Regions from separate parts of the Chelativorans composti genome, predicted to be linked through region 2. Evidence: riboswitches for the same ligand, from Rfam matches in the RefSeq annotation. Region 2 holds a riboswitch; each other region holds the start of a gene.
What was found. A riboswitch is a leader RNA that binds a small molecule or an ion and turns the genes downstream of it on or off. The one in region 2 is predicted to bind thiamine pyrophosphate.

Region 1 (7,922 bases), on a different contig from region 2:
ACCGTGAGATGGGCGAACAGGTTGTTCTCCTGGAAGATCATGGATACGCCGCGCTGGTGCGGCGGAAGCCGCGTCACGTCCCGCGAATCGATCAGGATCCGGCCGGACGAAGGCTGCTCGAAGCCGGCGATGAGGTTGAGCATCGTGCTCTTGCCGGATCCGCTCGGCCCCATCACGGCCACGATGTCGGACGGCTCGACATGCAGGTCGAACCGCATCTCCGTCCCGCCGGGATAGGTGAAAGCCAGCTCCCTGAGGGTCAGTGCGGCACCTTTCGGCCGCATGGTCTCATTCGCGTGCAACATTGGCGCCAGCCTTCTCCCGGCCTGCGATGGCCATCAGGCCCAGACATAGAATTCCGATGAAAAGGGCAAGTCCCGCGGCGTCCGCCGTCCGGTAGCTGCCCATTCGTTGTAGCAGCAGATAGGGCAGAGTCTGCACCTGGTCGCTGCCGAACAGCGCGATCACGCCGAGATCGCCGAGCGAGAGCGCCATCGCGAAAGCGAAGGCAAGCAGCGCCGGCCGCCGCATCGGCGGCCAGTCGATGAGCTTCAGCCGCGCGAATCCGCCGATCCCGAGCGAGGCGCACAGGCGCTCGTGCCTCTGGCTGGCCGCGTCATAAGCTGGACGGATGATCCGCATGGCGAACGGCAGTGCCATCACGGCGTTGACGCTCACCACCATGATCGGGGCGATCTGGAACACATCCACGAAGTTTCGCAGCAGCACGAACCAGCCGGCGCCGATCACGATCGGCGGGATCACCAGCACCATCATGGCGCCATTGTCGAACAGTCGCTCGGTCAGGCCCGGCTTGCCCGCACCGCGCCGGAGTTCCAGCGCACGGCGGGCGATTACCAGCCCGAAGGAAAGTGTGACGCTGAGTGATGCCGCGGCAAAGGCGAGGCCAAGGCTGGTCGCGGTCGCCCGGTGCACCGCATCCTCGCCTGCAAGCCGTGCAAGGTTAGCTCCAAGCCCGGCCGCAACCACCGTCATCATCGGGCTTCCCACGAAGAGCACCGCCAGCGCGATGACGATCGCGTTGAAACCCCTCTCCGGCCCGGTTGGAAACAGCACGCGGCGCGACGACAGTGGCAGGTTGGCGTCCCCGGTCAGCGAAACGCCGAAGCGCGTAAGCAGCCACAACGCCGCGGCGGTCAACACCAGCTGTACGGCCGTCAGTGCCACCGCCCGCTGCGGATCGAAGTCGAAGCGCAGTGCCTGATAGATCGCAACCTCCAGCGTTGTCGCCCCCGGTCCTCCGCCCAGCGTCAGCACGATGGTGAAGGAGGTCACGCACAGCATGAACACAAGGCCCGCGACGCCCGGCAGGGCGGTCCGCAACACCGGCCATTCCACGAACCGGAACGAGGCGAGACTTCCCATGCCGAGCTGCGCGGAAAGCCGCCATTGGTGCGGCGGCACCGTCTCCAGCGCGGCCAGGAACAGCCGCGCCGCCATCGGCAGGTTGAAGAAGACGTGCGCGATCAGGATGCCCGAAAGTCCGTAGGCGCCGGGCCACTGCCAGTCCCAAAGCGCCTTCGCCACCGGCGCGAGGTACCCCGCGCGCCCGTAGAGCGACAGGATGCCGATTGCCGCCACGATCGCCGGCAGCCCCAGCGGCACGGCGAACATCTGCAAAATGAAGCGCCGTCCGGGAAAGTTTGGATGCCGCGCAAGTGCCCGGGCTACCAGCAGTGCCGGCAGCACCGAGAGGAGCGTCGAGAGGGCCGCCTGCCACAAGGTGAACCGCGTTACCTGGAACAGATAGGAGTCGAACAGGGCAGTGCTGCCCGCGGAAGAGGCGCCTTGCATCAACAGACCGGCCAGCGCCCCGCCCACCAGCGCCACGATCAGCGCCAGCGGCAGGGCGCCCGCCGCAATACGCATTCCGGAAGCCATCAGCGGCTCATGACTGCCAACCACTCATCCACCCAGGCGCGCCGCTTTTCGGCCACCTCTTCCGGTGTGAAGAGGAGAGTCTTCGCGGGGTCGATCAGCGTATTGAAGGCTTCGTGCAGCGGCTTGGATGTCTCGCCCGCCGGGAACATCCAGTTCGTCTGCGGGATCGCGTCCTGGAAGCCGGGCCCCTGCATGAACTCGAGGAACTGCTTCGCCAGCGGGTTCTCCACGCCCTTCTTCGTCAGGCCCGCCACCTCGATCTGCAGGTAGTGGCCCTCGGAGAAAGGCAGCGCCACGTACTTGTCCGTGCCCTCTTCGATGACGTGGTAGGCCGGCGAGGTCGAGTAGGAGAGCACCATGGGAGCCTCCCCCTTGGTGAACAGGCCGTAGCCCTCGCTCCAGCCCGGCGTCACCGTCAGCACCTTGTCGCGCAGCTTTTCCCAGGCGGCGGCTGCCTCGTCGCCATAGACGGCCTTCACCCACAGTAGAAGTCCGAGGCCGGGCGTGGACGTGCGCGGGTCCATGATTACGACCTTGAGCCCGCTTTGATCGTCCACCAGCGCCCTAAGGGATTCTGGCGGCGTGATTCCGGAGTCCTTGTTCAAGATAAAGGCGAAATAACTGTAGTCGTACGGTATGAACGTATCGTCTGAGAACTCGCCCGGCACCTTGATACGGGATGTGTCCAGCCCGTGCGGCGCGAACAGCCCTGTGGCCTTGGCCTCGTGCGTCAGGTTGGTATCGAGCCCCAGGACAATGTCGGCCTTGGAGCCTTCACCTTCGAGCCGCAGGCGGTTCAGCAGCGCGACGCCATCGGCGATCGAGACGAACTGCACATCGCATTTGCACGCCTGCTCGAATGCCTTTTCGACCTGGGGGCCGGGGCCCCATTCCGACGTGAAGCTGTCGTAGGTGTAGACGGTGAGATCCTGCGCCTGGGCCGGCTGGGCGGACCCGAGCGCCATTGCCGCGAGCAGGAGGCTCGCGCAGAAGAAGCCACGATGGTGGGAAGAAAGCAGATCGGTCATGGTTCTAATCCCTCCGCCGGTATGACCCGGATCAGGTTCTGCGGGTTGGCACGCTTGCCTCTCAGCCGTGCTGCCCCATGCAGCTCGGCACCCCGTTAGACGGCTCGCAACATAAGCGTCCGCCGCGCCGCGCGCAAGAAGGTGGGGAGTTGCGGCGTCTGGCAAAAAGAAAAGGGCGGGCCCTGTCGGACCCGCCCCCTCTGCGTCTTGCCTTGCGGTGCGGCTTAGGCAGCCAGTGCGCGAAGCACGTACTGCAGGATGCCGCCGTTCTTGAAGTACTCCAGCTCGTCCAGCGTATCGATGCGGCAGAGCAGGGGCACGTTCTTCACGCTGCCGTCGGCGAAGGTGATCTTCGCGTTGAGCGTGGCGCGCGGCTTGAGGTTCTCGATGCCCTCGATCTCGACGATCTCGTCGCCCTTGAGGCCGAGCTCCTTCCAGCTCGTCTCCTCGGCGAAGACGAACGGGATGACACCCATGCCGACCAGGTTCGAGCGGTGGATGCGCTCGAACGACTGCGCGATGACAGCGCGGACACCGAGCAGGTTGGTGCCCTTGGCGGCCCAGTCACGCGACGAACCGTTGCCGTACTCGACGCCGGCGAAGATCACGAGCGGCACGCCCTCCTGCTTGTACCTCATCGCTGCGTCGTAGATGAACATCTCTTCACCCGACGGATAGTGGATGGTGTAGCCACCTTCCTTCGGGTTCTCACCCAGCATGTAGTTGCGGATGCGGATGTTGGCGAAGGTGCCGCGCATCATTACTTCGTGGTTGCCGCGGCGGGTGCCGTACTGGTTGAAGTCGGCCACCGCGACGCCATGGTCGAGCAGGTACTTGCCGGCCGGCGAGGCCACCTTGATGGAGCCCGCGGGCGAGATGTGGTCGGTCGTGATCTTGTCGCCGAACAGGCCGAGGATCCGTGCGCCGCGGATGGAACCCGCCGGGTTCGGAGTCTTGGACATGCCCGCGAAGTACGGAGGATTCCGCACGTAGGTCGACTTCTCGTCCCAGGCGTAGGTCTGGCCGCTCGGGGCGTCCAGCGCCTGCCAGTTCTCGTCGCCCTTGAACACGTCCGCATACTTGGTCGCGTAGAGCTCGCGGGTAACGTTGTTGGCGATGAACTCCTGCACCTCGGCAGCGGTCGGCCAGATGTCGCGCAAGTAGACCGGGTTGCCGTCCTTGTCCTCGCCGAGCGGCTCCTTGGTCAGGTCCTTGCGAACCGTGCCGGCGAGCGCATAGGCCACCACCAGCGGCGGCGAGGCGAGGTAGTTGGCCTGCACGTCGGGCGACACGCGGCCCTCGAAGTTGCGGTTGCCGGAGAGCACCGCGGCGGCGATCAGTCCGTTGTCGTTGATCGTCTTGGAGATCGGCGCCGGCAGCGGGCCGGAGTTGCCGATACAGGTGGTGCAGCCGAAGCCAACCAGGTTGAAGCCCAGCTTGTCGAGCTCCTCCTGCAGGCCGGACTTCTTGAAGTACTCGGCCACGACCTGCGAACCGGGAGCCAGCGAGGTCTTCACCCACGGCTTGGTCCTGAGTCCGCGGCGGTTGGCGTTGCGGGCCAGCAGGCCGGCGGCCATCAGCACGCTCGGGTTCGAGGTGTTGGTGCAGGAGGTGATGGCCGCGATCACCACGTCGCCGTGGCCGAGGTCATAGTTCTCGCCCTCGACCGCATAACGCTTGGCGGTGTCAACGGTCTTCTTGTATTCGGCCTCCAGCGCCTTTTCGAAGTTGCTGGCGATCTCCTCGAGCGGCAGGCGGCCTTCCGGACGCTTCGGGCCGGCCATGGACGGCACCACGTCGCCGAGGTCCAGCTCGATGATGTCGGTGAAGACCGGATCCTGCATGTCGGCATCGCGCCACATGCCCTGAGCCTTGCAGTAGGCTTCGACGAGGGCGATCTGCTCCTGCGAGCGGCCGGAGGTCTCGAGATACTTGATCGTCTCGCCATCGACCGGGAAGAAGCCGCAGGTGGCGCCGTATTCCGGAGCCATGTTGCCGATCGTGGCGCGGTCGGCGGCGGTGGTGTTGGCAAGGCCGGGACCGAAGAACTCGACGAACTTGCCGACCACGCCCTTCTTGCGCAGCATCTGCGTGACGGTGAGCACGAGGTCGGTGGCCGTGACGCCTTCCTTGAGCTTGCCGGTGAGCCTGAAGCCGATCACTTCCGGCAGCAGCATGGAGACCGGCTGGCCAAGCATGGCCGCTTCGGCCTCGATGCCGCCCACGCCCCAGGCCAGCACGCCGAGGCCGTTGACCATCGTGGTGTGGGAGTCGGTGCCCACGCAGGTGTCGGGATAGGCGTAGGTGACGCCGTCCTCGTCACGGGACCAGACGACGCGCGACAGATACTCGAGGTTGACCTGGTGGCAGATGCCGGTGCCCGGGGGAACGACGCGGAAGTTGTTGAACGCCTTCTGGCCCCACTTCAGGAAGCGGTAGCGCTCGCCGTTACGCTGGTACTCCAGCTCCACGTTGCGGGCGAAGGCCTGTGGCGAGCCGAATTCATCGACGATGACCGAGTGGTCGATGACGAGATCGACGGGCACGAGCGGATTGATCTTGCTGGGATCGCCGCCGAGGGCCACCATCGCATCGCGCATTGCGGCAAGATCAACGACGGCGGGCACGCCGGTGAAGTCCTGCATCAGGACGCGGGCGGGCGAATAGGCGATCTCGACGCCAGCCGTGCCGCGGTCCGTGAGCCAGGCCGCCACGGCCTGAATGCTCTCCTTGGTGACAGACCGGCCATCTTCCTTGCGAAGCAGGTTCTCCAGCAGCACCTTCATGGAGAAGGGCAGGCGGGAGACGCCCGCAAGACCGTTCTTCTCTGCCTCCTTCAGATCAAAATAGGTGTACTCCTTCCCACCGACGGTAAGGGTCCGGCGACAATTGAAACTGTCAAGAGAGGTAGACACGTGCGATCCTATCCTGTCGTTGCATCCGAAGGGGAACGGACGTCCTGAGACACGGGTGCTTAGGTGCGGGTACGGCCATTTCCGCTGTCCGCTCCCTGCGTCTCAAGCCGGTAAAGGCGGCTCGCGCGCAGTCATCGGTTTCAAAGGGTCACACCGGCCGCTGGCGTGGTTGACCGCGATATAAAGAATTTTGCAAAAGAGTTCCATAGTGAAAGGACCATTTGTTTCCTCTGAATCGATTAGGGTCGGATCCCTTCTGAAGCGGGAGAAAGATTGTGCAGCTTGCCGTGACGGACCTCGGCGGTGAACGCGGTGGAGAGCCCGTGTTTTCTGGCATTTCCTTCACCGTCGAGGCGGGGTCGGCGCTGCTGGTCACCGGCCCGAACGGCGCGGGCAAGTCGACCCTCCTGCGAATCATCGCGGGCCTTCTGGTTCCCGCCGAAGGCGAGGTGAAGTTTTTGGGCGGTGGCGAGAAATGGGACACTCCGGCCGCGGCCGCCCATTACCTCGGCGCCACCAATGCCATGAAGCCGGCGCTTACCGTTGCGGAGAATCTGACCTTCTGGAGCCGTTTCCTTGGCGAAATCCGCTGCTCGGTCGACGATGCGCTAGAGCAGGTCGGTCTCTGGGACGTGGGCCATCTGCCCTTCGGCTATCTCTCGACCGGTCAGCGCCGCCGCGTTGCCATCGCCCGCCTGCTCATGTGCCACCGGCCGCTCTGGCTGCTGGACGAGCCGACCTCTGGCCTGGATCGCCGCTCCGAGGCCCGCTTTGCCGAACTGATGCGCGGCCACCTCGCGGAGGGCGGCCTCATCGTCGCCGCGACCCATCTACCGCTCGGGCTGGACAACACGCAGGAACTGCAAATGGCGGGTCGCGCATGAGTTCCATCGGCCAATCTCTTCCCGCCGCAGCATTCCCCGCCGGAGGCGCCTGACATGCTTTCCCTCTACCTCCGCGATCTGAAGCTCGCCGCCGGTGCCGGCAGCGGCGCCCTGACCGGAGCGCTGTTCTTTCTCGCGGTGATTGCCGTCATACCCTTCGGCGTCGGCCCGGACCTGAACCTGTTGGCTCGGATCGGCCCTGCCATCCTCTGGATCGGTGCGCTTCTGGCGAGCCTCCTCGGCCTCGACCGCATGTTCCAGACGGACGCGGAGGATGGCTCGCTCGACCTGCTGCTGATGTCCGACAGCCGCCACATGCTGGCGCTCATCGTCTTCATCAAGTGCCTGGCCCACTGGACCACGAGCGTCCTGCCGCTGGTCGTTATCTCGCCGCTGCTCGGCTTGTTCATGAACGTCCCGCCCGTCGGCCTCATGGCGGTGGCCCTCACGCTGCTGGTCGGCACGCCCGCCATCACCTTCATCGGCGCGGTTGGCTCGGCGCTGACCGTGGCGCTGCCGCGTGGCGGCCTGCTGGTCTCTGTCCTCATTCTGCCGCTCACGGTTCCGGTTCTGGTGTTTGGCGTGGCGGCAGCCCGCGGCGCGATCGCTGATCCGGACCCGTTCGTGGCGCCGTTCCTCATCCTCTGCGCGATCACGATCTTCTTCGCCGTCATCGGGCCCTTCGCTGCGGCGCTGGCGCTCCGTAATGCCGAATGATGGTGATTGACACGGCAATTTGATCGAAAGCCCGCGGACCTGCGGCGATTCAAAGTATTTGCAGCAAATGCCGGGGCAGACTATTTACAGCGCATGAGCGACACGACGAAAAAACCTTCGGGAGTGATGGCACTCGCCAATCCGACGCGATTCCTCTCGCTGTCGGACGCACTGCTGCCATGGTTGGGCGGCCTGGCGGTTCTGCTGCTGGCCTTGGGCTTCTACATGGCCTTTACTGCGCCGGAAGACTATCAGCAGGGCATCACGGTGCGCATCATGTACATCCACGTGCCCTTCGCGTGGCTGTCCATGTTCTGCTACACGCTGATGTCGATTTCCGCCCTCGGCACGCTGATCTGGAAGCACCCGCTCGCCGACGTGTCGCTGAAGTCGGCCGCGCCCATCGGGGCCACCTTCACCGCCCTGGCGCTCCTCACCGGCTCCATCTGGGGCAAGCCCATGTGGGGCACCTGGTG
Region 2 (7,922 bases):
TTGCCGGGTCGCTGGCGTCGGTGGTGCCCCAGGCAATTCTGGTGCCGGTCGTCCTGTTCCACAGCTCGTACGTGATCGTTGTCTTGCCGATGGTGCTGCTGGCGTTGATGAGCACGTGAACTGCCGTATCCGTCCCCTCCGAAAGGGTGAACGACTTGGTCTTGGAGCTGTTGTCGACAACGCTGCTGTGGGTCCAACTTTCCTTGTTAACGAGAGTGACGCCCTCTTGCACCACATTCTTCATAGGCACGTCGATGTCTTGCGACAGTTGTGACGCCCCAACGAGATCGATCCGGATGTTCAGCGTCGATACCGAAGTGTCGCCGGTCGGCGAGACGATCACGTAGGAGAACGTTTCGACCTTGCCATAGGGCGGAGTCCAGTCCGGATCCGACTTGACGTCCAGCTGGTAGGTGTAGGTTCCATCCTTATGGATGGTCAGGGTGCCATACTTACCCGTTATCACCCGCGAGCCGTCCGCAGGAATGGTGGTGCCGTTGACGCTTTTCACGGTGTGGCCGGCAGTATCGCCCGTGGTGATGTCGCCGGACACAGTGCCGCTGATCCCCGCGGGTTTGCTGTAGTCGTAGATGACGTCCTGCGTCACCTTCAGTGTGGAGCCGGAAAGCAGGCCGAGACCCTGCGTGCCGGCCAGCATCACCTTGTACTCACCCTCGCCGAAACGAAGGGTAAGATCGTTCGTTTCTCCACCGATCAGCGCGACCTTCAGCCAATCATCCTGTACGTGATACTGAACGTATTTATTGGTCGCCTCATCCTTCTTGTAGATGACCAGGTCATAGTTGGCTGCGAGCGTCACACCGCCCATGCGCGCATAGAACGTCAGCTCGCGGATGGTATCCTCGTCCACCGTGAAGGACATGGCCTTCTCGAAAGCCAGGGCGCCCGCGTCAAGGATCGGGTTCAACACACCGAGTTCCAGGACCGTGAAACTGGTCACATCCGGGATCTTCTGGGCCTCCGTTGGTGGGGTGGGTGTCGGCGTGACGTCCAGCAACAGCGTGGCGTCGGCAGGCACCTCGATGTCGTTGTCGCCAAGCGTGAGCGTCAGCCGGAGCGTGGCGCTCTTTTCCGTGCCGGACGGCGTACGGACCGTATAGGTGAACTCCTCGACCGCACCGTAGTTGCCGGAGAAGCCAGGCTTCAGCGTGTAGGAGTACGAGCCATCGCGCTGGATGGTGAGCGTGCCGTACTGTCCTTCAATCACCGTCGGCGCACCTTCGGCAATCTCGACCCCATCGACATCGACCACGACCGTATCCACCGGAACATCATCCGCACCGTGCCGAGAGTCGATGTCCGTGATGACATTGCCCGAGTGTCCGCCGACGACGTCCACCGGATTGTTGTAGTCGTAGAGGACATCACTGACGGTCTTGAGCGTGTAGCCGGTGAGCAGGCTGAGACCAGAGTCGTCGATGAGGAAGAACGCGTACTGTCCCTCATCGAGCGTCAGGTCCAGCTGATCCGACACGCCGCCGAGCAGGTAAACGTTAAGCCAGTCCTTTTCCTCGTGATAGGCCTTCCAGGTCTGATCGGTCTCGTCAAACTTGTAGATCTTCAACGAGAAGTCGGAGAGCACGGATATGCCGCCGGCCTGTCCGACAAAGCCGATCTGACGGACCGTGTTCGGGTCAACCGTCACCTGGATCGCGTCCGTCAGGTTGATGAGGTTCAGGTTCAGCACATCACCCAGGCCGACTGAAGCGACCGCAAAGCCCGTCTCAGACATCAGCGGCTTGTCGGAGACTGTCGGCGTCACATCCAGCCTGATCGTCTCGTCGTTGTCGACAACCACGATGTCTTCATCGGCATCCGAGTCCGCATCGCTGTCGCTATCGGCATCCGAGTCCGCGTCGCTATCGCTGTCAGCGTCCGAGTCCGCGTCGCTGTCGCTATCGGCATCCGAGTCGGCATCGCTGTCGCTATCGGCGTCGGAGTCAGCGTCGCTGTCGCTGTCAGCGTCCGAGTCGGCGTCGCTGTCGCTGTCGGCATCCGCGTCGGCATCGCTGTCGCTATCGGCATCCGCGTCGGCATCGCTGTCGCTGTCGGCATCCGCGTCGGCATCGCTGTCGCTGTCAGCGTCAGAGTCGGCATCGCTGTCGCTATCGGCGTCGGAGTCAGCGTCGCTGTCGCTGTCGGCATCCGCGTCGGCATCGCTGTCGCTGTCGGCGTCGGAGTCAGCGTCGCTGTCGCTGTCAGCGTCCGAGTCTGCGTCACTGTCGCTGTCAGCGTCGGAGTCAGCATCGCTGTCGCTGTCCGCGTCGGAGTCGGCATCGCTGTCGCTGTCAGCGTCAGAGTCGGCATCGCTGTCGCTGTCCGCGTCGGAGTCGGCATCGCTGTCGCTGTCAGCGTCAGAGTCGGCATCGCTGTCGCTGTCAGCGTCAGAGTCGGCATCGCTGTCGCTGTCAGCGTCAGAGTCGGCGTCACTGTCGCTATCAGCATCTGAGTCGGCGTCGCTGTCGCTGTCGGCATCCGAGTCGGCGTCGCTGTCGCTGTCGGCATCCGCGTCGGCATCGCTGTCGCTGTCGGCATCCGCGTCGGCATCGCTGTCGCTGTCGGCGTCGGAGTCAGCGTCGCTGTCGCTGTCAGCGTCCGAGTCGGCGTCGCTGTCGCTGTCAGCGTCCGCGTCGGCGTCGCTGTCGCTGTCGGCATCCGCGTCGGCATCGCTGTCGCTGTCAGCGTCAGAGTCGGCATCGCTGTCGCTATCGGCGTCGGAGTCAGCGTCGCTGTCGCTGTCGGCATCCGCGTCGGCATCGCTGTCGCTGTCGGCGTCGGAGTCAGCGTCGCTGTCGCTGTCAGCGTCCGAGTCGGCGTCGCTGTCGCTGTCAGCGTCCGAGTCGGCGTCGCTGTCGCTGTCGGCATCCGCGTCGGCGTCGCTATCGGCGTCGGAGTCAGCGTCGCTGTCGCTGTCAGCGTCCGAGTCGGCGTCGCTGTCGCTGTCGGCATCCGCGTCGGCATCGCTGTCGCTATCGGCGTCGGAGTCAGCATCGCTGTCGCTGTCCGCGTCGGAGTCGGCATCGCTGTCGCTGTCGGCATCCGAGTCTGCGTCACTGTCGCTGTCAGCGTCGGAGTCAGCGTCGCTGTCGCTGTCCGCGTCGGAGTCGGCATCGCTATCGCTGTCGGCATCCGAGTCTGCGTCACTGTCGCTGTCAGCGTCGGAGTCAGCATCGCTGTCGCTGTCCGCGTCGGAGTCGGCATCGCTGTCGCTGTCAGCGTCAGAGTCGGCATCGCTGTCGCTGTCAGCGTCAGAGTCGGCATCGCTGTCGCTGTCAGCGTCAGAGTCGGCATCGCTGTCGCTGTCGGCATCCGCGTCGGCATCGCTGTCGCTGTCAGCGTCAGAGTCGGCATCGCTGTCGCTGTCGGCATCCGCGTCGGCATCGCTGTCGCTGTCGGCATCCGCGTCGGCGTCGCTGTCGCTGTCGTCATCGTCGTTGTGCGGCGGTACCGTAGGATCCTTGCTTCCGCCGCCGCCTGCGCCGGCGACCCCAGCCGCCAGACCGCCACCACCCAGGGCGATCAGGCCCAGCAGAGCGGGCGAAATGCCCTCGCTATTGATCAGCTGGTCGATGCTCGCAATTTCGTAAAACTGGAAGTCGCTCAGCCCCCAGCCGTGCTCGCCCAACCAGAGCGCCCCATCGTCGTCTTCAAGGACGAGCTGGCTCTCCACACCATCCTCGACCACAAAGAAGTTCCGGATCCGGATCACCTGGCCGTTGTGAAGGCGGATAATGAGATCCAGGCCATCCCGCTCAAAGGACGCAATATCCCGCGGGTGGTAGTTCAACTTCACGATACTCGGTGCATTCAGTGCGATGTGGTCCAAGGGGGCCGTTCTCACGGCGCCATTAGCCTTGTTGATGATTGTGACCGCCATTTTTCTCTAGATAAGCTTTACTGGGTTGGTGGTGTGGAGACGAAATAGACCACACCCGGCCGAAAGGGCCGGGAATACAAGGTGAGGCAGCCTTGGACTGCAGACAGACTTGACGATGTGGTGGATGAAACTTCTTCCCCGGCGATGGTCTTGCCGTGATGGGCGCTTTTCACGGCGGCAAACAGAAAAGATTAAAGATTACGGTGGGAAATCAGTGGAGCCGGGTGTGGCCGGGGCGAACACAACTGAATGTCGCCCCGCAGGAAGCGCCGGGGACGCTGACAGATTGCTCGTCACGGATTCAGGCGGATGCGCGGACGCATATGCCCCTGCTGCCACCGCAATATCCGGCAACGCCGCATATGCGCTCGATCGGGACTGCGCGGAATTTCGGGGCCTACAAGCCAATGAATCGAAGCCGCCCGCCCGGCGGCCCTCCAAAAATAGAGTTGCCCCAACTCCCAGGGCAATCATTACGATGTGAAATAGATGGGGTCAATGGATAATGTTTTAAGTGCGACAAATTTGCAGTTATGGATTTTTTCAAAAGTGGTCAGTAGTGGAATGCTGTTACCAGTTTTAGGTGTATTTTGAGAAAACTTTTTTCGCAGGCAAACAAAAATCCTGCAACCGGAAGGGGGTCCCGGCGCGGAAGTATGAACATCATCAAGAGTAACATATAACATAATAAACAAAAGGTATAGCGATCATGGCGTGGTTCGTATTGTTCGGGGCAGGGCTCCTGGAGATTGTCTGGGCCTTTACAATGAAGAAGTCGGAGGGGTTTACGCTGCTGGTACCCAGCGCGGTCACAATCGTGGCCATGATCGGCAGTGTATGGCTGCTGGCGCTGGCGATGCGGTCCATTCCGCTCGGAACGGCCTATACGATCTGGACGGGCATCGGCGCCGTCGGCGCTTTTCTGTTCGGCATCCTCGCGCTCGGGGAGTCGTCCTCGCCGCTGCGCTGGCTTGCGGCCGCTCTTATCGTCAGCGGTCTGGTGCTGATGAAAGCTACAAGCTCCGACTAGCCCTGGACCCGGTTCACTTTGGGCCTGGCCGGCCTGGCGTCGAAGCGCAGCGGGGAACCGTGCCGAAATGCACGAGAGGAGCGTGGATCGTGGATCGGAGCCGGAACGAACCATCCCGTGCCTTCCGCTCGGCCGGGCCACCAATGCGACCTGGGACTGTAGTTGCCATGGCTTCAACATGACGACCGGGCGGAGGTGAGTTCCAGTCTCCCGTCCCCGGTCAGGCGGGCGGGTTGACAGAACGGCCATCAGCGGCAATGGTGCCGCTGCACATACAGGGGTGCCCCTGACGGGGCTGAGATGCGCGACATGCGCGAACCCTCAGAAGCTGATCCGGATAATGCCGGCGGAGCGAGGTACACGATGGCAGACAAGAGCCAGATTATTTCTCACACATCCATATTGCAGTTGTGCGAAGCCGAGCCGCGGACGCCGCGCGTCCGTGCAACTGTGCCGGCGCGCTGAATCCCAGGTATCTTCACGGCAGTTCCGCATGGCCGGGTGCGCTCAGGAGCAGGTCGCGCAGAGCCTGAATTGCCCCTCGTGCCCGCAGACCGCGGTTCAAGACGCTTGAACCGTTTCAGCGCCCGGGCAAACCGGGGCGGCAAACCTGAACCAGCCACTGCCGGGCGCCGCGAACGGAACGAATCCGATGCACCGTTACGCTCCTGCTACTGTCCTCATCCTTGTGTTGCTTGTGCTGTGGGAAGCTTATTGTCGCGCGACGGGCGTTACGCCGCTGGTGCTTCCGGCGCCGAGCGGCGTGATCGGGAGCCTGGTCGAAAACGCTGCCGAGATCGGCGGCCACGCGGCGGCCACGGCGGCTATCGCGGGCATGGGCTTTGCGGTGTCGGTCGCCTTCGCCTTTCTGACGTCGGTCGCGCTGCATTTCGCCCCGCTGCTCGAACGGGCGCTGGTGCCGGTGTTCGTGACGAGCCAGACCATCCCGCTGGTGGCGCTCGCGCCGCTGGTGATCCTGTGGTTCGGCTTCGGCGTTCTGCCCAAGGTGCTGCTGGTCGTGCTGGTGACCTTCTTCCCGATCCTGCTCAGCCTGCTTTCCGGGTACCGGCAGGCGCCGCGGGACTTTCTGGACCTCGTGGCATCCATGGGGGCGGGCAGGCTGGAGCAATTCCGCCGGGTGACGCTGCCCGCAGCGCGGCCGTCCTTCTTCGCGGGCGTCCGCATCTCCGCCACCTATGCCATCGTGGCGGCGATCTTCGCCGAATATGCCGGGGCGCGGTCGGGTATCGGCATCTATATCCTGCAGGCAAAGAACAATTTCCGCGCGGATCTGATCCTGGCCGCCGTCACGATGTCGGCGGCGCTCACGCTCGCCCTGCTGGGGCTGTTGCGGCTTGCCGAACGGCTCACGGACCCCGAGCGGAAGGGGAGGCGCCATGCTGCAGGTTGAACCGCTCGACATCCGCATTTCGGGCGGGGATGGGAGGAGCCTGGTCGAGGCGGTGTCGTTCCAGGTGGAGGAGGGGAGCGTCGCTTGCCTCATCGGCCCGTCGGGATGCGGGAAATCCTCGGTCATCAAGTGGATCGCCGGGATTCTGCCGGACGAGATGGACGCCCGGGGCAGGCTGCTGGTCGAGGGCAGGACGGTGGATCCCCGCGGCGGTCTGGTGGCTGCCTACCAGCCGCAGACGGACGCGCTGTTTCCGTGGCTGACGATCCGGGAGAACGTGTGCCTCGGGCTGGAGATCGCCGGGCTTCCCCGCGCGGAGGCCTGGAGAAAGGCCGCACCGCTGTTCGAGCCGTTCGGGCTTAACGGCACCGCGCATCTTTTTCCGCGCCAGCTCTCCGGCGGCATGCGGCAGCGCGCGGCGTTCCTGCGCACCATCGTCCAGGACCGCCGTTACATCCTCCTGGATGAACCGTTCTCCGCGCTCGACGCCATCACGAAGCTGCGCATGCAGGAGTGGCTCGCCGCCCGGCTGGAAGCCGACCCGCGCGGCGTGCTGATGGTTACACACGACCTGCATGAAGCCACGCGCATGGCGGACCGCGTGCTCGTGATGGCCGGGCGCCCCGGGCGCATCGTGGCCGACATTCCGATCCCATTCCCGAGACACCGGCGCAGCGAAACGGCGCTCGCGCCCCTGCGTGAAGAACTCAAGGCCCTGTTGTTGGAGGACAAGACATGATCCGGACATTGATATCTTTTGCCCTGCTGCTGATGCCGCTCGCGGCGAGTGCACAGCAGCCGGACGCGCCGCGGAAGGAGCTGCAGAGGGTGACGGTCGCACTCGACTGGATGCTGAACACCAATCATGTCGGCATCGTGGTGGCTAAGGAGCGCGGCTTCTACGAAAAACATGGGCTGGACGTGGAGATCCTGCCCTATTCCGACACCAATTCGGCGGCGCTGCTCGCGTCGGGGGCGAGCGACTTCGCCTATGTGGCGACGCTTGCTTTCTTGACCGCCCGGGCGGCCAATGCGGAGATCACCGCGCTGTGGGTGACGATGCAACGCGAGACCGGGCGGTTGGTCTACAATTCGGATAACAAGGCGATCACGCGGCCGGCGGATCTCTCCGGCAAGGTTTATGCGGGCTTCGGCAGCGACTGGGAGAAGGCGCTGATCGGCACAATGATCCGCACCGATGGCGGCGAACCGGTGTGGGAGACGGTCACGCTCAACACTGGAGCCTATGAGTCGCTCGCCGTCGGCCGGGTGGACTTCACGCTGGAGGTCGCCACCTGGGAAGGCGTCAACAGTCAGCTGCTCGGACGCAGGCAGTCTTGGTTCAACTACGCCGACTACGGGGTTCCGGACCAACAGAACGGCTATATCGCAACCACCGCGCGGACGCTGGAAGAGCAGCCGGAGACCGTGAAGGCCTTCATGATGGCGACGCTTGCGGGCTACGAGTGGGCGGCGGACCATCCGGATGAGGCTGCCGAGATCCTTATCGCCGCGGGCGACTTTCCCAATCCCGAACTGGTGCGCGGCTCCCTGCAGGTGATCGTGGAAGGCAACTATCTGCG
Region 3 (7,922 bases), on a different contig from region 2:
CTTGGTGAGGAAGACGCGCATCTTCTCGATCACCTGCTGGCGCGAGGGACGCTTCTTGCACTGGGACAGGTGGTTCCATTCGACGTCGAGCACCGGGGGCAACGCGCCGGGCTCGCGCGGAACGTTGCGGATGAACCAGTCGGCCTGGTCGGCGGCAGGGCTGCACCAGTAGAAGAAGTGGTAGGCGCCGTGCTTCATGCCGGCCTCGCGTGCCTCTCGCCAGTTCTTGTGGAACATCGGGTCGAGGTGGTCAACGCCGTCGGTGGCCTTGATGTAGACGAAGTTCGCGCCGTGCAGGCGAAGGTCCGTCCAATTGATGTTACCCTGCCAGCGGGACACGTCGACGCCATGCACCGGCAGGCGGTGCGGTGCGTGTTTGCCGAAATTGATGGGCTTTGCGTCCCTGAAGCGCTGGCTGTAGACCCTCTGCTTTTCCCGCTTGCGCGGTGCGGCGCGGCGAGGCGAGGGAACCATCAGGGCGGCTGTCTGGACCTGACCTTCAACGGGAGCGATCGCCAGGGCGGTGGGCGGAAGGCCGGTCTGCGACTGGGATGACGCGGACTGCGCAGGCGAGGCTGGTGCCGAATGCTTGGGCGCGTGGGCCGAAACGGAGGCGGTGGTTTCGTAGGACAGGTCCGCCAGCAGTTGCTCGATCGTCATACCGCGCGACGAACAGCCCGCAAGCAAGGCCGCACAAAGCACTGCAATCGCCGACTTGCCGAAACTACGCATGGAAACCCGCACCTGAGAACTCACAGCAAGCGCTGTTAGACGTCTGCACGGGTACGCTACGGAACAATCACCAAGAAATACTAAATGCGGTCGTAAACCATATTAGTCAGCGGCTGTGGATGAGCGCGGACGAGCCGCGCGCCATCCTATTGCGCCGGCGTAATGCGCAGAATCTCGCCGTTATCCTCGTCGGTGATCACGTAGATGGAACCGTCAGGGCCTTCGGCCACGTCGCGGATGCGCAAGCGGAGGCTCTCGAGCAGGCGCTCCTCGCCGGTGACGCTATCGCCCGAGAGGGTGAGACGGACAAGCGCTGTGGAGGCGAGACCACCTACGAAAAGATTGCCCTTCCAGTCGGGGAAGGCGTCGCCTTGATAGAAAATCATGCCGGAGGGGGCGATGACCGGTGTCCAGGTGCGGATTGCATCCACCATGCCGTCCTTGTGCTGCAAGCCCTCACCAATGGTCGTGCCGTCGTAGTTGATGCCGAGGGTGACGATCGGCCAGCCATAGTTGGCGCCGGGCTCGATGACATTCAGTTCGTCACCGCCGCGGGGGCCATGCTCGATCTCCCACAGCACGCCGGTCACGGGATTGAGGGCGGCCGCCTGGATGTTGCGGTGGCCGTAGGACCAGATTTCGGGCAGCGCTCCTTCCTGGTTTACGAACGGATTGTCGGCAGGCACGGAGCCATCCGGGTTGATGCGGACGATCTTGCCAAGGTGCGAGTTCAGCTCCTGCGCCTGGCTGCGGAAGCGCTCGTGGGAGCGTTCGCCCAGCGTGATGAAGAGGTGGCCCTCCGGATCGAAGACGAGGCGCGAGCCGAAATGGAGCTGGCTCTGGACCTTTGGCTGCTGCCGGAAGATGACCTCAACATTTTCGAGGCGCGCGTTGTCGTCGCTCAGACGGCCGCGCGCGACTGCCGTGCTGTTGCCGCCTTCGCCAGCCTCGGCGTAGCTCAGGTAGACGAGGCGGTTCTGCTCGAATGCCGGATCGAGCGCCACGTCCAGCAGACCGCCCTGGCCGCGGGCATCGACCTCGGGCACGCCGGCGATCGGGTCCGACAGGCGGTCGGTCACGAGGCGGAGATTGCCGCTGCGCTCCGTCACGAGCATGGTGCCATCGGGGAGGAAAGCGAGGCCCCAGGGATGGGACAGGCCATTAACGACCGTCTGGACGCGGATGGACGGCCCTTCGGTTTCGAACACTTCGTCAACGGCCAAAGCCGGAGACGCAAGCATGGCTGCAAGCGAGACCAGTGACAGACGACGGACAAGCTGGCGCATGACGACCTCCAGACCGGAAACGTTGAATACTCCGAAACGCGGTTCCCCATTCCACAAGAAGGCGGGAACCGGGATCTTCCTCCTCCGGAACGGCTTTCCAATCTTCAGAAGGGAAAACCGTTCCCGCAGCATTTCTGCGATACCGGCCAAATGCTGGCACTTCGAGGCTTCCGCCGCAAGCGCAAGAAGTGGAAAGCCCGTTTGAAGAGGGACGACGTGATCTGCGGAGCCGGTTCAGTTGAGGATGAACGGGTTTCCCGGGATTTCCGCGAAAGGTTACACCGGCGTCGGGCTGTGAGCGGAGACCTTCAGGTCGAGCGCCACGTGGCCTTCCGGCGCGCCGAAGCGGAGGAACGCTTCCGACATGGCGGCAAAGACCGCGCCGGCATCTCCCCGGAGCTTGGTGCAGAAATTCTTCGAGCGGTCGAAGACACCCGACTGTTTCACGAAGTCGATGCAGCCGTAGATCTCGTCCATGTGATGCGCCGCGCCAAGGGGGTAGAGCGAAAACTGGGCCGCGACCGTCAAGCCCGTCACCGGGGCCGACGCCACGGCTGCCTTCGCGGCGGCGATCCGATCGGCGAGGGGCGCCTGATTGCCGAGCTCTGAATTGGGGGTGCAGATCGGGTCATCCGGTTCACCGGGGCAGCCGCGGGAGACGGTTGCCGCGAGCACGCAATGCTTGCCTGCATTCGCAGCATGGACGAACAGATCCCGCATTGCGGGAAACAGCTGCTCGGGAGGCCCGACAAGCAGGGTGGAGAGGTCGTCGGTCTCGATGCGGAAGTTCTCGCGGTAGGGATCGAGGGCCTTCACCGCCCCCAGAATGATGCCGACGAAATCGTCGGACATTGGATACAAGGAAATCTGCGCGCCTGAAAACATCGTCGCCTCGCTCCGCTGGCATTACCCAGATCAGCTCAAAGGGACCGACGGTTTCCCGTCATCTCAGCCCTGCGAGCGCGGCAGCACGAGTTTCGGCTTGCCCGCCCGGTCGAGCGCCCCTGTCGATGGGCGCACCATGCACCATGGGCGAACAATTCTCAATAATATTGTTGTGTCGCACGTCAGGCGGCGAATCATCGCCAGAGCCAGGCTTGACACCGGCTGCGTATGTTTCAGGCGACATCCGCAGGCCCGCCGGGCAATGTTGTCCTTCGCAACATCATGGCACCCGCCTCAGGGCCGAAGCGAGCTCCGGCCTCGAGGCATGTTGCGCATTGTCTTAGTAGTAGCCGCGGGGGCAGGCTGCGGTGTAGCGGCGTCCGTACTGGTCACGGTAGACGCACTGGTTGCTGCCTTCCGACGCGCGGCCGATCAGAGCGCCAGCGATTGCGCCCGCCGCACCGCCGATCACAGCACCCTCAACGCTGTCGTTTGCCACGGCCGCGCCGATTGCAGCGCCACCGACGCCACCAATCGCCGCACCCTGCTGGGTGGGTGTGCATGCGGCAGCCCCGGCCAGAACCAGCGGCAGTACCAATAGGAGCTTTTTCATCGGACTCTCCAAGATCATTCAGCGGCAGAATAATTCCGTCGCGGCACAATTTGTTCCCAAGCTAACGAATCCGGCTATCGAGAAACGGATCGGCCGGTCGCCAGCGGGCGGAAATTTATGGAGTGGAACATGTACCGCAGATGAACGTCCGGCAGTTTCCGCGTGGAAATTTGGTTAGCCGTCTATGCGGCGGTCCGGATGGATCCCATGGGTTTGCTCCAGGTATTCGCGGTGGGATACGCAGCGGACGTCATTGCGCCGGCAAACGTCCCTGGCGAAGCTCTCGAGAGCACGCCAGTAAGCGCCGCCGTTCATCAGCGTGAAGTGCAAGCCGATCTGGAGCGGCGCGCGGCTGCCCTCGTATTCGCGTCGGAAGGCGGCCATGAAGGCCTCGTAGGCGCGCTGCTCATATATGTCGGCGGCCGCCAGGTCCTCCTCGCCGCGCGAATGGCGGACGTAAAGGTTGTAATCCATGGCGATAATCGGCCGTTGGGCCGGTCCCTCCGGAATGAGGGGCAGCGCGAAGCGGAAAACGCCATCTTCTCGCGGTACAGGCAGGGGAGCGCGGGAGACGGTGCTGGCATCATAGGTGAAGCCGCTGGCCCTCAGCGCCTTGAAGAGGCTGCCGGAGGAAGACAGATAGGGCGCGCGGAAGCCGATGACCTCGTTGCGGGCGAAGCGTCTCCAGCCCACGGGCTCACCGTCGATCCGGTTCAATTGCCAGGCGTTCTCAAGAACGGCGGCGAACTGGGCAAACTCGTGCTGCCAGTCGGCAGCCGACCACTTGCCCCCGTCGAGATGACCGCAGCCATGGCTGGCGATTTCATGCCCCTCCGCGCGGGCGGACCAGATGTGCTGCAGCCGAGCAGCCACCTCTTCCCGACCGGCCGCATAGCCCACGTTGGATTTCGGGCCGCGGCTGCCGGGGGCTGTGTACATGCCGCGGGTCTCGGGCGTGAGCAGGTAGACGCACGACAGGAAATAGGTGAAGCGGGCGTCCGCTTCCCTGCCCAGCCGGCGGCTGCGCTCCCACTGTGCGAGAGGACCGGCGCCATCGAAGGAGATCAGAACGTATTGCGGCGGCGTCCCAAACTGCGCCGAGGGTTGACCGGAGTGGGCCGGGGAAAGCGCGGACAGCAGCGAAAACGTGACAATCGCAATACGGTTGGCAGACATGATTCTTCTTTTCGGAAACGGTAAAGCCGGTTCGCTACCGCGGGAATGTGGCCGGATTGGAATGCGGACCCGGCTGTTCACAGGATTTCGACCGCCGGGGGCCGGGACGTGATGGGGAAGTGTTTTCCCCGCTCCCCCTTCCATGTGCGGGAATTTTCGTTAAAAAGCCCACAAGACCATAAGCGCCGGGCGCGTGTCCGGCTCAGGAACGAGAAATCTCATGTCGGACGACAGTTTCATTCGCGAAGTCAACGAAGAGCTTCGCCAGGACCAGCTCAAGAGCCTCTGGAAGCGCTTCGGGCCGGTGGTGATTGGCGGAGCCGCGCTGATCGTGCTCGGCACGGCGGCCTATGTCGCCTATGAGAGCTGGACCACGAGCCGCGCGAACCAGGCCGGTGACCAGTTCGCGCAGGCACTCGACCTCGCCGCCCAGGGCAAGACCGAGGAAGCCGTGGCCAAGCTGGACGAACTGCGGCAGGGCGGCGTCAGCACCTATCCGATGTTGGCGCGGATGCGCGAAGCAACGATCCTGGCCGACGCAGGCAAGGCGGCCGAGGCAATTGCCGCGTTCGACGAGGTTGCGAACGACAGCTCGGCGCCCGGCGTGTTCCGAGATATGGCGCGCCTCAGGGCCGGCATGCTGCTCGTCGATAACGGCACTTACGCGGATGTGGCCGCACGGGTGGAAAGCATGACGGCCGACAGCAATCCGATGCGCCACTCGGCGCGCGAGATTCTGGCGCTCGCCGCATGGAAGGACGGCAACCGCGAGACGGCACTGTCGCTCTTCGAGCAAATTCTCAATGACAGCGAGGCCCCGGCGGGTGTCCGCGAGCGGGCGGAGATGATGGCCGAGCTTATTTCCGGGACGGGATCGGGCTCATAATGGCTTTCAAGGTGGCAATCGTCGGCCGGCCCAACGTGGGCAAGTCGACGCTCTTCAACAGGCTGGTGGGGCGCAGGATCGCGCTGGTGGACGACACGCCCGGCGTGACGCGGGACCGTCGCATCCATCCGGCAAGGCTGCAGGACCTGCGCTTCGACGTGATCGACACGGCCGGTCTCGAATCCGCCGCGGCGCCGACGCTCGAGGGCCGCATGCGCCAGCAGACCGAGAGGGCGATCGACGAGGCCGACCTCGTGCTGTTCATGGTGGACGCGCGGACCGGCATCATGCCCGACGACCACACCTTCGCCGATCTGGTCCGCCGCAAGGGCAAGCCGGTGATCCTGGTCTCCAACAAGACCGAGGGGCGCGGTGCGGAAGCCGGCGTGATGGAAGCCTACAGCCTTGGGCTCGGAGAGCCGATTGCCATTTCCGCCGAGCATGGCATCGGCATGCCGGAGCTGCGTGACGCGATAGCCGAAATTGCCGGTGAGCGGATCGAGCAGGCGCAGGACGAAGAGGAACGCCGCGCCCTTCACGTCAACGACACGCTGCAGGGCGACGACATCGACCCGGATGCGGAAGAGCCGGCTTATGATTCGGCAAAGCCGCTCAGCATTGCCATCGTCGGCCGTCCGAACGTGGGCAAGTCCACGCTCATCAACGCGCTGCTCGGCGAGGAGCGCATGCTGACGGGACCGGAGGCCGGCATCACGCGCGATTCAATTTCCGTCGACTGGACGTGGCGGGGACGGCCGATCAAGCTCGCCGACACCGCCGGCATGCGCCGCAAGTCCCGCGTGCAGGAGAAGCTCGAGAAGCTGTCCGTGGGCGAGACGCTGAGGGCGATCCGGTTCGCGGAGGTGGTGATCGTGGTGTTCGACGCCACGCAGGCCTTCGACAAGCAGGATCTGCAGATCGCCGACCTGATCATCCGCGAGGGTAGGGCGCCGGTGATCGCTTTCAACAAGTGGGATCTCGTCGAGAACCCGCAGGAGATGCTGGCGGAACTGCGCGAGAAGGTGGAGCGCCTGCTGCCGCAGGTGAAGGGGCTCAAGTTCGTCACCATCTCGGCGGAGACGGGCCGCGGGCTCGACCGCATGATGGAAACGGCCGTCGAGGTCCACAAGGTCTGGAACCGGCGTGTCTCGACCGGAAAGCTCAACCGGTGGCTGGAGCGCGCGACGCAGATGCACCCGCCGCCCGCGGTTTCCGGCCGCCGCCTCAAGGTCAAGTACATGACCCAGGTGAAGACGCGGCCCCCGGGATTCGTCATCTCCTGTTCGCGTCCCGAGGTGATGCCGCAGACCTATATCCGCTACCTGATCAACAACCTGCGGGAAGCCTTCGACATTTACGGTGTTCCAATCCGCGTCATCCTGCGCACGTCCGAGAATCCGTTCGCCGGAAAGGCGAAGGAGAGGGATTGACCGAAGGCTCACTCAGAATGCGAACCCGAGACCCCGGCCACGGCCGGGGTTTTCTTTTGGGCGCCTTGGGGCAGGTCAGGCTTCAAGTGTCGGCCGCCACACATCTTACCGATTTCTTAATGAAATCAATGATCAAGCTGGATGGCGAATTAACCTTCGATCAAGGTTAATCAAATAATTTCCACCTCAACAGCGGCGTACGAGTATATGTGTGTGAGGTTGGGGTGTTCCGTTCAGTCCCGCGTTCGAGTCGTATTCCGGTAGAGAAACGGTCGCGTCTGGGACCCACTCTGCTCGGTCTGGCCATCTGGCTCGGTTTCCCGACGGTCGCGGCTTATCAGGATATTCCAAGCCTCATTTCTGGCGCCGAGTCGGAAACTCGATGGGCAGCGGTGATCGAGCAGTCCGTCGCCGGCTCCATTCACAAGGCCGAAATGCCGTTCTCCGACGCCGATTCCCGACTGGACGCGCTTTCCGGCAGCGGCATGGTGGCGCCGGGCATCGGCGAGGTGGCTTTCCGTTCCAAGAACAAGACACCGGTATCGACATCCGACGAGCAGCGCGTGAACCGGGACGAAAAGCAGGGCCGCGTGGTGCAGGTCGTGCCAGTTGCGCCGCCTAGCATGTTCAATGCGGGATCCATCATCGAACAGACCGGTGCGTTCCTGGAATCCGAGCCGCTTGGCGAGATACCCATGGCCTTCGTGAAACCGGAGGTAAAGGGCAAGGAAGTGCAGATTGCTTCCGCCTTCCACGTCAAACAGAAGAAGAAGCGCGAGCCCAACATGCTTCCGGCTGTCGCGAAGCTCGTGAACAACGACGAGGCCGACGTCCTGGCCACGGCCTATGCTCCGGCGGAGCCGGATTATGCGCGCACCTCCCCCTTCGCCAGCATCCTGCGCGACGAGGATGAC

Region 1: linked by a shared signal. The riboswitch ahead of thiB (thiamine ABC transporter substrate binding subunit) and the one ahead of ABD906_RS00285 (ABC transporter permease) in region 2 are both predicted to bind thiamine pyrophosphate.
Region 3: linked by a shared signal. The riboswitch ahead of ABD906_RS02340 (YkoF family thiamine/hydroxymethylpyrimidine-binding protein) and the one ahead of ABD906_RS00285 (ABC transporter permease) in region 2 are both predicted to bind thiamine pyrophosphate.

The regions. Positions count from the first base shown of each region.
Region 1 is NZ_BAABGS010000018.1:219,937-227,858, forward strand. It holds gene thiQ (thiamine ABC transporter ATP-binding protein) at 1-305, opposite strand, end outside; gene thiP (thiamine/thiamine pyrophosphate ABC transporter permease) at 289-1,902, opposite strand; gene thiB (thiamine ABC transporter substrate binding subunit) at 1,902-2,930, opposite strand; TPP riboswitch at 2,922-3,035, opposite strand; gene acnA (aconitate hydratase AcnA) at 3,155-5,845, opposite strand; gene ccmA (heme ABC exporter ATP-binding protein CcmA) at 6,121-6,729, shown strand; gene ccmB (heme exporter protein CcmB) at 6,784-7,446, shown strand; gene ABD906_RS06450 (heme ABC transporter permease) at 7,540-7,922, shown strand, end outside.
Region 2 is NZ_BAABGS010000002.1:63,702-71,623, reverse strand. It holds gene ABD906_RS00295 (BapA/Bap/LapF family large adhesin) at 1-3,898, opposite strand, end outside; gene ABD906_RS00290 (DMT family transporter) at 4,608-4,928, shown strand; TPP riboswitch at 5,195-5,301, shown strand; gene ABD906_RS00285 (ABC transporter permease) at 5,581-6,339, shown strand; gene ABD906_RS00280 (ABC transporter ATP-binding protein) at 6,326-7,078, shown strand; gene ABD906_RS00275 (ABC transporter substrate-binding protein) at 7,075-7,922, shown strand, end outside.
Region 3 is NZ_BAABGS010000010.1:113,899-121,820, reverse strand. It holds gene ABD906_RS02350 (glycoside hydrolase family 25 protein) at 1-732, opposite strand, end outside; gene ABD906_RS02345 (PQQ-dependent sugar dehydrogenase) at 879-2,018, opposite strand; gene ABD906_RS02340 (YkoF family thiamine/hydroxymethylpyrimidine-binding protein) at 2,295-2,903, opposite strand; TPP riboswitch at 2,894-3,034, opposite strand; gene ABD906_RS02335 (YMGG-like glycine zipper-containing protein) at 3,244-3,516, opposite strand; gene ABD906_RS02330 (polysaccharide deacetylase family protein) at 3,691-4,692, opposite strand; gene ABD906_RS02325 (tetratricopeptide repeat protein) at 4,913-5,578, shown strand; gene der (ribosome biogenesis GTPase Der) at 5,578-7,008, shown strand; gene ABD906_RS02315 (cell wall hydrolase) at 7,233-7,922, shown strand, end outside.